One region of the Alteromonas sp. AWJ4_197 genome, then DNA from elsewhere that is predicted to be linked to it. Evidence: predicted binding sites of a transcription regulator. Region 1 holds the regulator's gene; each other region holds the start of a gene.
What was found. Region 1 encodes FliA, which starts transcription of late flagellar genes. Its sites were predicted from a motif close to CTAAAGNTNNNNNNNNNNNNGCCGATA; they were not measured.

Region 2: the regulator FliA is predicted to act here: its motif matches at 1,450-1,476, upstream of ACXAGC_RS13080 (flagellar protein MotY).
Region 3: the regulator FliA is predicted to act here: its motif matches at 1,274-1,300, upstream of pomA (flagellar motor protein PomA).
Region 4: the regulator FliA is predicted to act here: its motif matches at 1,433-1,459, upstream of ACXAGC_RS17850 (VC2046/SO_2500 family protein).

Annotation. Positions count from the first base shown of each region.
Region 1 covers NZ_JBSWWW010000005.1:193,498-196,638, reverse strand. Annotated here, with positions in the region: gene ACXAGC_RS12555 (protein phosphatase CheZ) at 1-419, opposite strand, end outside; gene cheY (chemotaxis response regulator CheY) at 454-837, opposite strand; gene ACXAGC_RS12545 (RNA polymerase sigma factor FliA) at 885-1,613, opposite strand; gene ACXAGC_RS12540 (MinD/ParA family protein) at 1,610-2,476, opposite strand; gene flhF (flagellar biosynthesis protein FlhF) at 2,473-3,141, opposite strand, start outside.
Region 2 covers NZ_JBSWWW010000005.1:312,979-316,119, reverse strand. Annotated here, with positions in the region: gene glpQ (glycerophosphodiester phosphodiesterase) at 1-536, shown strand, start outside; gene ACXAGC_RS13080 (flagellar protein MotY) at 545-1,408, opposite strand; gene rnt (ribonuclease T) at 1,599-2,234, shown strand; gene ACXAGC_RS13070 (sugar porter family MFS transporter) at 2,341-3,141, shown strand, end outside.
Region 3 covers NZ_JBSWWW010000002.1:18,758-21,898, reverse strand. Annotated here, with positions in the region: gene ACXAGC_RS03490 (farnesyl diphosphate synthase) at 1-811, opposite strand, end outside; gene xseB (exodeoxyribonuclease VII small subunit) at 863-1,108, opposite strand; gene pomA (flagellar motor protein PomA) at 1,345-2,106, shown strand; gene ACXAGC_RS03475 (flagellar motor protein MotB) at 2,113-3,039, shown strand; gene ACXAGC_RS03470 (class I SAM-dependent methyltransferase) at 3,071-3,141, opposite strand, start outside.
Region 4 covers NZ_JBSWWW010000007.1:446,181-449,321, reverse strand. Annotated here, with positions in the region: gene trhO (oxygen-dependent tRNA uridine(34) hydroxylase TrhO) at 1-799, opposite strand, end outside; gene ACXAGC_RS17850 (VC2046/SO_2500 family protein) at 918-1,424, opposite strand; gene ACXAGC_RS17845 (response regulator) at 1,546-3,141, shown strand, end outside.

The sequences.
Region 1 (3,141 bases):
ATACATAAACTCTTGAATTCACCGAGCTCAATCTGACGGGTCATAAGCTTTTGCCATTCAGGCTCAAGAGTTGTGATCCGGTCTGATAAAGATTCAGCAATGGGCATACAGGACTCTACAGCGTCCATTGTAGTATTAGCCGCTTTTTCAGTTTCTTCAATAACGTAGGTGAGACGCGTTTGCGCATCAGGAATATCATCATTAGCCAGACCAGCAATTCGCTCGTCTAACTGGAAGGTGTTGAGGGCGTCATGAAGTTGACGGGTAAGTTTGCCAACTTCAGCAAAAAGTTCGACAGACTCTTTGGCAGATACGGCTTCAAGCAGGGCGCTGGCGGAGTCGTCATCGCCCTGCTCAAGATATGCTACCAGCTGTTTTGCTTCTTCGAGCGAAATAGGGACTTTTTTAGTAGGAGACATCCAGTAATCCTCTTCTCTGGCGGGAGCGGCTGGATCAACCTAAACGCTCAAAAATCTTATCGAGTTTTTCCTTAAGTGTAGCGGCTGTGAAAGGCTTCACAACATATCCGTTTACACCTGCCTGTGCTGCAGCAACGATTTGCTCTTTTTTCGCTTCAGCTGTCACCATTAATACTGGCAAGTGCTTGAGTTTGTCGTCTGCACGAATAGCGCGTAACAGGTCGATACCCTGCATACCTGGCATGTTCCAGTCGGTCACGACAAATTCAAAGTCGCCTTGCTGGAGCATGGGGAGGGCCGTACTTCCATCGTCAGCTTCCTGAATATTGGAAAATCCAAGATCTTTAAGCAGGTTCTTTATGATTCGTCTCATAGTAGAGAAGTCGTCTACTACAAGAATTTTCATACTCTTGTCCAAAATAGCCTCCGGTGAGGATTATCAATCGTTATTAATATTAGTATGTTTTATTCTTCTGCCTGCCATGATTGCATTCGGGCTTTTAGTTTTAACATGGCCTGGCTATGAATCTGGCTGACCCTTGACTCACTGACTTCAAGAACTTCACCGATTTCACGTAAATTCAGTTCTTCATCATAGTACAGGGACAGTACAATTGCTTCCCGTTCAGGTAATGTTGTGATGGCATGCGCCAACGCCTTTTGAAACGCCCCCTGCATTAAATCTTCGAGGGGTGAATCATTACCTTTATTCTGTTCTGTGCTGATTACATCTTCTGACACACCCAGGTCTTCAATACCGACAAGTTTACCGGCATTCACCTCGTTAAGCATTTGATGATAATCATTAATACTGACATTTAGCTTAGCAGCAATTTCTGTATCACGCGCGTCTCTGCCAGTTTCTCTTTCAACTTGTGTTATGGCTTCCGTAATTGCACGGCTATTTTTATGCACTGAACGGGGTGTCCAGTCGCCCTTACGGATTTCATCCAGCATAGCACCACGAATACGGATGCCTGCGAAGGTTTCGAAACTGGCCCCTTTCGAGCCGTCGAAATTTCTGGCGGCTTCCAGCAATCCGATCATCCCTGCCTGAATCAGGTCATCCACCAGCACACTGGCAGGCAAACGCGCCATCAGGTGATGGGCAATACGTTTTACAAGGGATGCATGGCGCTCGACCAGCTGCGACTTGTCGGTCTGCTGCTGGTAAGCTGCCGCTTTACTATTCAACGTTGGCTTCCTACTGCTTGCTTCGTCACCAGTTGTTCAATGAAAAATTCCAGGTGACCACCCGGCTGAGCCGGTACCGGCCAGTTAAGCGCTTTGGTGGCTAACTGACTAATCGCTACGGCCGCAGGAGAACCGGGAAATGCATCCACAATAGCGGTTTGCTTTCTGACTGCCCGACGAATATTTTCGTCGAAAGGTACAGTTGCCACCAATTCTAGTGCCACATCCAGGAATCTGCCTGTCACTTTTGATAACTTGCTGAATAATTCCTGCCCTTCACGGATGTCCCTAACCATGTTTGCCACAATTTTAAAACGGAACACGCCATGCTCACGGTTTAAAATTTTAATCAATGCGTAGGCATCGGTCAGAGAAGTCGGTTCGTCACAAACCACGACCATGATGTCCTGCGAGGCACGGGAGAAACTCAGTACCATATCGGAAATACCGGCTGCGGTATCTACAATCAGCACGTCAATCTGCGACCGCAACTCACTGAAAGCACGGATTAATCCGGCATGTTCTGTGGGCGATAACTCAGTCATTGCCTGAGTACCTGAAGTCGCCGGAGCGATTTTAATACCGTGAGGTCCGGTTACCAGAACATCATCAAGTGTGCATTCACCGGACAATACGTGAGAAAGGTTCTTCTCAACACGCAGACCCAGCATGACGTCAACGTTCGCTAATCCTAAATCGGCATCGAGTACCATGACCCGCTTACCTTGCTTGGCCATAGCAATCGCCGTGTTTAATGTAATGTTGGTTTTACCAACACCACCTTTGCCGCCGGTAACGGCAATAACCTTTATGAGGCGTGATTGATTCATCTTTCGTAAGCTACTCGCTTGATCTTCGATCATACTGCCTGAACTGAATTAACTTCATGATTACGCTTAGTATGATTCAAACCGTACTTTTTATAAAGCTTTGCAGCGGCAGATACGAGAGATTTTGCATCAGCAACTTTAATATCTTCAGGTACCTGCTGCCCGTCGGTCACATAACTAACTGGCAATTGCTGTTCAACAGCAACACTTAAAACCTCACCCAAACTGTAGCATTCATCAACTTTCGTGAAGATACATCCGTCAAGCTTAACGGAATTATACGCTTCAATGATGCGTTGCAATGCAGGATATTGGGTATTTGCCTGCGCAACCAGGTATTTACGGACAGGTTGCATTTGTCCGTGATTAAATTGACCAAGTTGTTTAATTAAACGACTGTCGCGCTGACTGAAACCAGCCGTGTCTATTAATATTAGACGCTTATGGCGTAACTGGAAGAGAAGTTCGGCTAATTCTTCACTGCTTTGCGCCTTCCTTGTGGTACAGCCAATAATTTTGCCATACGTTGCCAGCTGTTCATAAGCGGCAATACGGTAGGTATCGATAGTGATCATAGCCACCTGATCAGCACCGTATTTTTGCGCATAGCGTGCTGCTAATTTAGCAACAGTCGTGGTTTTGCCTGTTCCCGTTGGACCAACAAGAGCAACCACACCGGTTTGGGTCAGGATATCATT
Region 2 (3,141 bases), 120 kb from region 1:
ATACTGAAATCAAGTCGCCAGCCTGGCATAAAAAAGAAGGCACAGATATCAGCCAACTTCTGCTTGATACACTGGCGCGCTATGACCTCAATGGCGGGAATGCCAATATTTATGTGCAGTGTTTTGATTTTGCTGAAGTTAAGCGTCTGCGCGACGAGCTGGGTTTTAAAGGCAAGATAGTTTTGTTGCTGGCTGACAACAGCTGGGGTGAGTCTCCCACTGATTACCAGGCACTTCTGACTGAACAGGGCATGCATGATATTGCAAAATATGCTGATGGCATTGGTCCCTGGTTACCACAGTTACTGGACATGAAGGCAATACAGCAAGGTAAGGTTGTCCCTGCTTCCTGGCTGGCAACGGCGAAAAAAGAAGGGCTGATTATTCACCCTTATACATTCAGAATTGATGCACTGCCAACAGGTATGACAGCAGAACAGATCCTCGGACTGCTAACCGGACCGTTGGCGGTTGATGGTGTTTTTACCGATCAGGTCCCGCCGGTAAAAAGCTTTTTACAACACAGCGGAAAATAACCAGACGTCTACCCCCTGGATAACCGCACTACAACGCGGCGGTTGAGCGCACGGGCGTCACTGTTGTCATTTGGCGAGATGTGACGCTTCTCGCCGTGGCCAGTGACTTCGATACGGGAGGCATCCACACCCATGGCTGTAAAATACTCTTTCACCTGATTAGCACGGCGGACAGATAACTGCTCGTTGCTCCAGCGTCCGCCATAGCTGTCGGTATAACCGTCCAGTAACACCAATTCCAGTCCGCTGTCTTCTTTCAGATATTCCCCAATCATGTTCAGACGCTTTTCTGAGTATTTGGTTAAATCCACACTGTTTTTCTCGTAAGACAGCACGGTGTAGGCAATATCATCAAAACTGTAGGGCAACAGTTGTGACACGCACTTCACGAAGTTGCGGTATACCGGTGTGAAGTTGCTGGCATTCAAGGCAACAGCCACTTTGTCGTATTCGTTGTACCAGTCCTGATAGTAGATAGTCGGCCAGTAGCCCTTTTCCAGTTCACTGAGCATTGTCCAGGCAGCTTGCTCAGGCAGGTCGCCGTTGTACTGGGTTCGCAGGGTCATATCAGCAATGTTTTTAGGTGCTGCGCCGGGCATCCATGAAGGAGGGACTGAATAAACGGCGGCCACGCCAAATTTCTTCGGCAGCAGTTGCATGTCCAGCTCGAATTCCATATTCAGTTGCTTCGACGCTACGCTGGAGAACTCGGCATCGCCGTAACCGGGTACCGCATGAGATAAAGTGCACTGCAGACGGCTTTCATCTTTCAATTGCCAGTCAGAGGATTCCACAGTCGCAGAATACTGGCGCATTGCGCCGTAACCCGGTGCACTTATCAGCAAAAAACACAATAAAGCCTGTCGAAACATAATATGCCCTGAAACTAAGAGAAAAGAGGTGGCTCTTTCTTTATCGCCGCCCTGCGCAAAAAGTTTAGCACAATGGTCAGTATAATCCCCTTCCCTCACAGGTAACAAAGGTAGATACATACGGCGTATCTTGCGATAATCCATTTTTGCTCTGCCCATGCACTTGTTTATTCAGAGGCTTCTTCGATCTATGTCTGAAAACGCGAATTTGTTAAAGCACCGTTTCCGTGGTTATTTTCCTGTCATTATTGATGTGGAAACTGCCGGTTTTAATGCTACAACTGATGCACTGCTGGAAATCGCTGCTGTCACTTTGCGTATGGATGAACAAGGTGATTTGCACCCCGACAAAACCGTGCATCACCATGTCAATCCCTTCGAGGGCGCGAACCTGGAGCCGGCTGCACTGGAGTTTAATGGCATTGATCCTCATTGTCCGCTAAGGGGCGCACTGGATGAAGCCGATGTCATGAAAGACGTATGTAAGCAAATCCGCAAACTGCAGAAAGATGCAGACTGTCAACGCTCAGTGATTGTGGCCCATAATGCCACCTTTGATCAGAGCTTTGTAAATGCCGCGATTGCCCGCAGTAACATTAAGCGCACTCCGTTTCACCCGTTTGTGTCTTTCGACACAACGACACTGGCAGGGTTAGCCGTCGGTCAGACAGTACTGGTAAAGGCATGCCGTGAAGCCAGGATTGCGTTTGATCAGAGTGAAGCACACAGTGCCCTTTACGATGCAGAGCGGACAGCAGAACTGTTTTGCTACATTGTGAACCGCTACAAACATTTAGGTGGCTGGCCAGTCGCGCCAGCGGAATGACCGGTCACAGGAACAACTATCCGGTTTCTATTTGACGTCGCCTCTTTCTTGTTAACAAATTGTAACGTACACTGAGAATAACTGAATCGTTTAAGTCGTGTACGTTATGAAACACCCCGTTGTCCTCTGGACCCTGACCGTCGCCTTCGCCGGTTTTCTTTTCGGATTTGATACCGCTGTTATTTCCGGCGCTGATCAGCTTATTCAGGCTTTATGGCAAACCTCAGATCTGACTCACGGATTGCTGGTCATGTCTTCTGCCCTGTGGGGTACCGTTGCCGGCGCCCTTACCGCCAATATTCCCTGCGATAAATTTGGACGCAAACCAGTACTTGTTGGCATTGGTATTTTGTATGTGGTGTCAGCCATTGGCTCCGCACTGGCAACCGATCCTGTGTTTTTCAGCATTATGCGCTTTATTGGCGGGTTTGGGGTCGGCGTGTCTTCCATTGCGGTGCCCGCCTACATTGCTGAAATTGCACCGGCGCAGAAACGGGGCCGTATGGTAGCCACCTATCAGTTCCAGATTGTGTTTGGTATTCTCATCGCCTTTCTTTCAAATTTTATACTCTCCGCCTGGTTCAGCCTTGACTGGCGATGGATGCTGGGTATAGAAGCCATTCCGGCAATGATTTATCTGTTACTAGTACTTAATGTACCGGAAAGCCCGCGCTGGCTGCTCCTGCACCGGAATGATGAAAAACAGAGCAGGGATATTTTGCTCCGCGCCGGTGAAACTGACCCGGATGCTGTGCTGGCTGCGGTAAAGCGGGATGTTCAGAATCATCGCAGCCCGTCACTGTTCAATGCTGCCTACCGTTTACCGGTGTTGCTGGCTTTTCTGGTAGCGATGTTTAATCAGTTGTCAGGCATTAATTTTGTTATCTACTTTGCACCCAGAATATTC
Region 3 (3,141 bases), on a different contig from region 1:
CACTGGCATGAAGACGGTTTAATTCAGCCTTCGCCTGTGCCATTCCCAGTAATGCCGGAAACGTATTTTTGCCAAGTTCAATATCGGAACCCTGCGGTTTGCCGGTGATTTCGGCATCACCTTCCACATCCAGAATGTCATCCTGAATTTGAAAGGCCAGTCCCATGTCTCCCGCGTAACCCGTCAGTGCTTCGCGTTGTTCCGGTTTAAGATCACTGCAAAGTACCGTAATCATTTCCGCACAGGCCTGCAGCAATGCGCCGGTTTTCAAGCGATGCAGACGGGTTAGAGACGCAATGTCGATGGTGGAACCGGTAGCTGCAAGGTCTATCGCCTGACCACCGCACATGCCGGCGTAACCAGAGGCTCTGGCAAGAATGCTGACCAGTTTTGCGCGCTGACCATTGGCGTAGTCGCTCATGGGGGCATCAGCAAGAATACTGAACGCCAGGGTTTGCAAGGCATCTCCGGCAAGGATAGCCGTCGCCTCATCAAACTGAATGTGGCAGGTGGGTTTTCCGCGGCGAAGATCGTCATCGTCCATTGCCGGCAGGTCGTCATGGGCCAGAGAATAGGCATGAATGCATTCTATCGCCATGCTCACTGCGGCCTGATCCTGACCGGGAATATCCAGTGTATTACCGATGATATGTACCAGTAACGGACGCATACGCTTGCCACCGGCAAGGAGCGCATATTCCATGGCTGCGCGAAGTTGTGGTGCGTGATCAGGAAGTGCGGCAACGAGGCGCAGCAAGCTTTCGTCAGTGTCGTGCTTAATCTTCTGACGTAAGCTGTCTATATTTGTCATGAATTACCTGTATAACAAGGTGGAGCGGAGCGGTCTCTCCGCCAGATTTTATCAGTCTTCAGAAGGGGTGAAATCAACCAGTGTTTGTTCACCTTGCTCAGCGAGCAATATTTTGACTTTCTGTTCTGCCTGCGCGAGAGCCTGTTGACTCAGACGGGATAATTTTACGCCACGTTCGAATTTTTCTAAAGCTTCATTCAGCGGCAATTCTCCCGATTCCATTTCCGTCACGATGGCTTCAAGTTCTGCCAGTGATGCTTCAAAAGAGGGCGCAGATGGCGTTTTTTCTGTGGTCACGTCGGATACCCGGTGCAGTTTTAATGATAATCGCGCACATTAACCGGGCAGGCACGCGGGGTCAATTGGTTTGTCCTGTTCCTTTATGGTCAAACGGCGGGTATCTCTCTGGTTTTATTGGTGATACCTAATAATCAGCATTCATCTGGTAATCTTGTATTTTGATTATAGAATTCATAATACCGGCCGATAGAGTTAATGGCATCGCGATAAGAGAGTTTTTTGAGGAGCAATAAGTGGATTTAGCAACCGTCATAGGCATGTTAGGTGGTATCGGCTTTATTGTCATGGCCATGATCCTGGGTGGGGATTTGGGCATGTTCGTCGATGTTGCCTCAGTGCTCATTGTATTCTGTGGTTCTATCTTCGTAGTAATGTCTCAGTTTACGCTGGGTCAGTTTTTCGGTGCCGGTAAAGTGGCCGGCAAAGCGTTCATGTTCAAAATCGATCCGCCGGAAGTGCTGATTGAAAAAATCGTTGAAATGGCTGATGCGGCCCGTAAGGGCGGGTTTCTCGCACTGGAAGAAGCCGAAATCGATAATGCCTTTATGCAAAAGGGCGTAGACATGCTGGTAGATGGCCACGACATTGAAGTGGTCAGAGAAACGCTGAAAAAAGATATTCAGATGACCACTGAGCGTCATGAGTTCGGTGGTTCAATTTTTAAAGGTCTGGCCGATGTTGCGCCGGCGATGGGGATGATCGGTACACTGGTTGGTCTGGTTGCCATGTTATCAAATATGGATGATCCTAAATCAATCGGTCCTGCCATGGCGGTAGCACTTTTAACAACACTTTACGGCGCCTTCCTGGCAAACGTTATCTGTTTGCCGATTGCCGCTAAACTGGAAAACCGTAAAGAGGAAGAGAAACTGAATCAGTCTCTGGTCCTGGACGGTATCGTTGGTATTGCTGACGGTCAGAACCCGAAAGTCATTGAGGGAATTTTGAAAAACTACATCGCTGCCGGCAAACGTGGCGGCGGGGACGAGGAGTAATCTGCTATGTCAGATGAATGCCCTAAATGTCCCCCTCCCGGCCTGCCGGCGTGGATGGGGACGTTCGCTGACCTGATGTCACTGTTGATGTGCTTCTTCGTTCTGCTGCTGTCTTTCTCGGAAATGGATGTACTGAAATTTAAGCAGATCGCCGGCTCCATGAAGTTTGCCTTCGGCGTGCAGAATAAAATTGAAGTTAAAGACATTCCCAAAGGAACCAGTGTTATCGCGATGGAGTTTCGCCCGGGCCGTCCGGATCCGACGCCTATTGAAACCATTCAGCAGCAAACCATCGATATGACACAGCCAACGCTGGAGTTTCAGGCAGGGGATGAGGACTCATCCGGTGGCCGGCAAACACAGCGCGGGTCCCAGCGTGGTGGTCAGGCTCAGCAAACTGCATCAGACTCCGCGGCTTCATCGTCACAAAGCTCTGATAAAGAGCAGGACAACGAAATGATGAAGAAGGTGGCTGAACAACTGCAAAAAGAAGTGGCGGACGGCTCTATTGAAATGGAGTCTTTGGGTCAGCAACTGACTATCCGGATCAGAGAAAACGGTTCATTTTCCGCAGGTTCAGCATTTTTGCAGCCTCAGTTTAAGCCCGTGTTGAGAAAAATCGGCACCTTACTGGCAGAAATGCCCGGTGAAATAGAAATTTCAGGACACAGTGACGGCCAGCATATTGCCAATGAGCTGTACCGCTCTAACTGGGATTTGTCTGCACAACGCGCTGTGGCCGTGGCGGAAGAGATCCGCAAAGCGCCGGGATTTGATGAGTCACGCATGTCCGTGACCGGTCTGGCTGACACTAAACCTCTGGTTGAAAACGCAGCCACTGCTGACGACCGTGCCCGCAACCGCCGGGTAGAAATTAACATCAATCAGGGCAAACCGTTATTGTCTGAACCTATTTCGGTACTGGAAGATTAGCAGGGCGGGAGAAGGGCGCAGCGCTTAGGCGCTACGCTCCCCGTTGTATTGTGTCTCTGAAGTGAGGTTTTGACAGGACCAGCTGAACTGTCGAGATTGTCC
Region 4 (3,141 bases), on a different contig from region 1:
AACTCACACCCGGCTCGTACTTATCAGACTGTTTGTCTTCTTCAGTAATCGGCAAACGACAGGCATAACAGGCATCGTACTGACTTTTCTGTAAATCATGATTTACCGCAACACGGTTATCAAATACAAAGCAGTCACCTTCCCATAAAGACTCTTCTGCAGGCACATCTTCCAGATATTGCAGAATACCGCCTTCCAGGTGATAAACCTCATCAAATCCCTGCTCTTTCAGGTAAGCCGTGGACTTTTCACAGCGGATACCGCCAGTACAGAACATGGCCACCTTCTTATGCTTTTCCGGGTCCATGTTATCTTTCACATAATCAGGAAATTCACGGAAGGTTTTTGTTTTTGGATCGACGGCATGTTTGAAAGTACCGATTTCAATCTCGTAATCGTTGCGGGTATCAATAACCAGCACGTCAGGATCACTGATAAGGTCGTTCCAGTCTTTCGGTTTAACGTATGTACCTACCGTATGGCGGGGATCAATACCTTCCACACCCATTGTCACAATCTCTTTTTTCAGTTTTACCTTGGTGCGGTAGAACGGCTGCTCTTCGTGCAGGGATTCTTTGTATGAGATAGGGTTGATTCGCGGGTCGCTGTTCAGATAAGCGAGTAAGTTATCAATCCCTTCCCGGGGACCGGAAACTGTGCCGTTGATGCCTTCGCTGGCAAGCAATAATGTGCCTTTGATACCCTGCTCTTCCATCTTTTCGAGGAGCGGCTGGCGCATAGCTTCGTAGTTTTCAAGCGCAACGAATTTGTACATCGCGCAAACGATATATTGAGTCATTTTATATTTACCTTTGCTGATTGGAGCGTAAGACCAGTGCAAATTGCGGCGCGAAATATACCAGAACGTCTGCGATTTTCCAAATTAGCTCAGGATCTAACAAAAAATAAGCGTTTTTTCAGGCAGTCAGCAATGAGGAAGAACCACTTATCACCTCATCCAGCATAGTTTCATCTACAGGTTCCGGCGCGCGGGAAATATGCTGCAACCGCATACGGGTTGCCAGACTGCAGTTTTCCTTAATTTCGGGAGGAATGAGCGTGGCGTTGTCATGGGCACTTAACGGATCAGGATGCATAGACTGCCATAATGAAAAGGCCGCTGCTGAGCCGGAATTCGCCATCTTTGCCGTAGTATTGAGCGCCAGATAATCTGCATCAGAGGGTTTAAGCGGTGGCCGTTTATAGTGATTCAGACGGTCGGGAAAATGAGGATCGCCGGTAACCCCGCCTGCCTCTGCAGGTAACTGTGAAAAGTGCTCAGCACCGGGCTGACAATGCATGGCAAGGAACAGGGAGAACTGCGCGCCTTTACCTGCCGCGCGGGCAAGCTCCCCGTTCCATTCACGATCAGGGATCAGTGCCGGTAGCCGGCCAGAGTCAAAGGGTAAATCAGGGGTACTCATACTGTGCTTATCGGCATTGACCGGGATAACTAAAGACAGATCCGTACAAATTTACATACTTGAACTTTAGGCGTAATGGTCCGATCATTATACTAAAGTCTGATTTCAGGGTAACAGGTAGATGAATTACGCAGATAAACGTGTACTGATTATAGAAGATCAGCGCCCTTTTCTGCTGGTTTTGCGTGGTCTGCTGCATTCTATGGGTGCAACCGAAGTTGTCACGAAATCCTCCGCAGAGCAGGCGTTATCCCTGTGCCGGAAACGCAAGTTTGATATCATCATCAGCGACCTTCATCTGGGCTCTGACAAAAAGAACGGTTTTGAATTTATCGAAGAGCTGCGTAGTCAGAAACTGGCAAAACCCTCAGCCATTGTGATGTTGATCAGTGCTGACAGCACCCGTCCCTTCGTACTGGGCTCTATTGATCGCGGACCTGACGACTACCTGATAAAACCCTTTTCCCAAAACCAGCTGAAAACCCGTCTTGAACGGGCCTGGAAAAAACGCCAGGCCCTGCTGCCCGTTTATCATGCGCTTCATGAAGGCGATACTGCCCTTGCCCGAAAGCAGGCGGAAAAATTACTTGCTACTAACCGGCCTTACCGTGGTTCGGTTGCACAACTGCTCACCGGCATTTGCTGGCAACAGAAAGATTTCGCCGGTGCTCTGAACGTACTGAGCGATTTTGATACAGACAGACCTGTGCCCTGGTTGCAACTGGCACTGGCTAAAAACTGGTTGAAAATGAATGAGCGGGACAAGGCCCTTTCTATGGCACAAAGCGTTCTGCAACGTAACCGTTTCAGTGCCGAAGCTTATGACGTGGTGGCAGAATGCCAGTTACTCAATAACGACACTGAGCGGGCTGCAGAAACCATACGTCATGCCATCAAAATTTCCCCTTACTGCACAGAGCGTCATCACATTGCCTGTCATATCGCCCGTCAACACAAAGATTTTGTGCTGGCCAGTGAAAGTGCGCAGGCAATCTGGTTGTTGTCCCGAAAAACGGTAAAAGAGCATGCGGATATCTGGTGCAGCTACATTCGCAGTATTCTGGAAGTAGCGGAAAACGCTGAAGATAAGAAAACCCGTAACCGCTATCAGCAGGAAGCCCATCTTGCCGTGCAGCGGGGTAAATTTGACGATTACCTCAGCCGTAATAACGACGAATTCGATTTCGTGATCTATGAACAAATATTCACAGCCCGGCTTCACAGTATTGAAGGAAAGCTCATTGAAGCTAAGCGGGCGTTGAACAGTGGCCAGGAAGCGATACAACACAAATACGAGTCTTATCCGCAAACCTATGCGCCGGACAGTTTAAAAGTGATGTATGCCATCGGCGAATATGATGAAGCAGACGCTCTGGTGAATGTAATTCGCTCAGGTAACCTGCACGATTCTGTAAAACAGATGCTGGATACCGACAAGCAAAAGGCTGCTGAAAAACAACAGCTTTACTCTATGCATAACAAAGAAGGCATTGAACATTATCAGCAGGGCGATTTTAAAGCGGCACGCACGTCTTTCACCAAAGCCCTGCAGTTTGCGCCGGTGAATACCGGGGTTGCCCTCAACCTGCTGCAATGCGTGATTAAACTGCTGAACACCGATACTAAAGAGCAGCCGGCTTTATTAACAGACAGCAAGCGGCTGCTGAAACTGCTGGATGGTATGTTCATGAAACCTCAGTTCCTGCAAAAGTTTGAG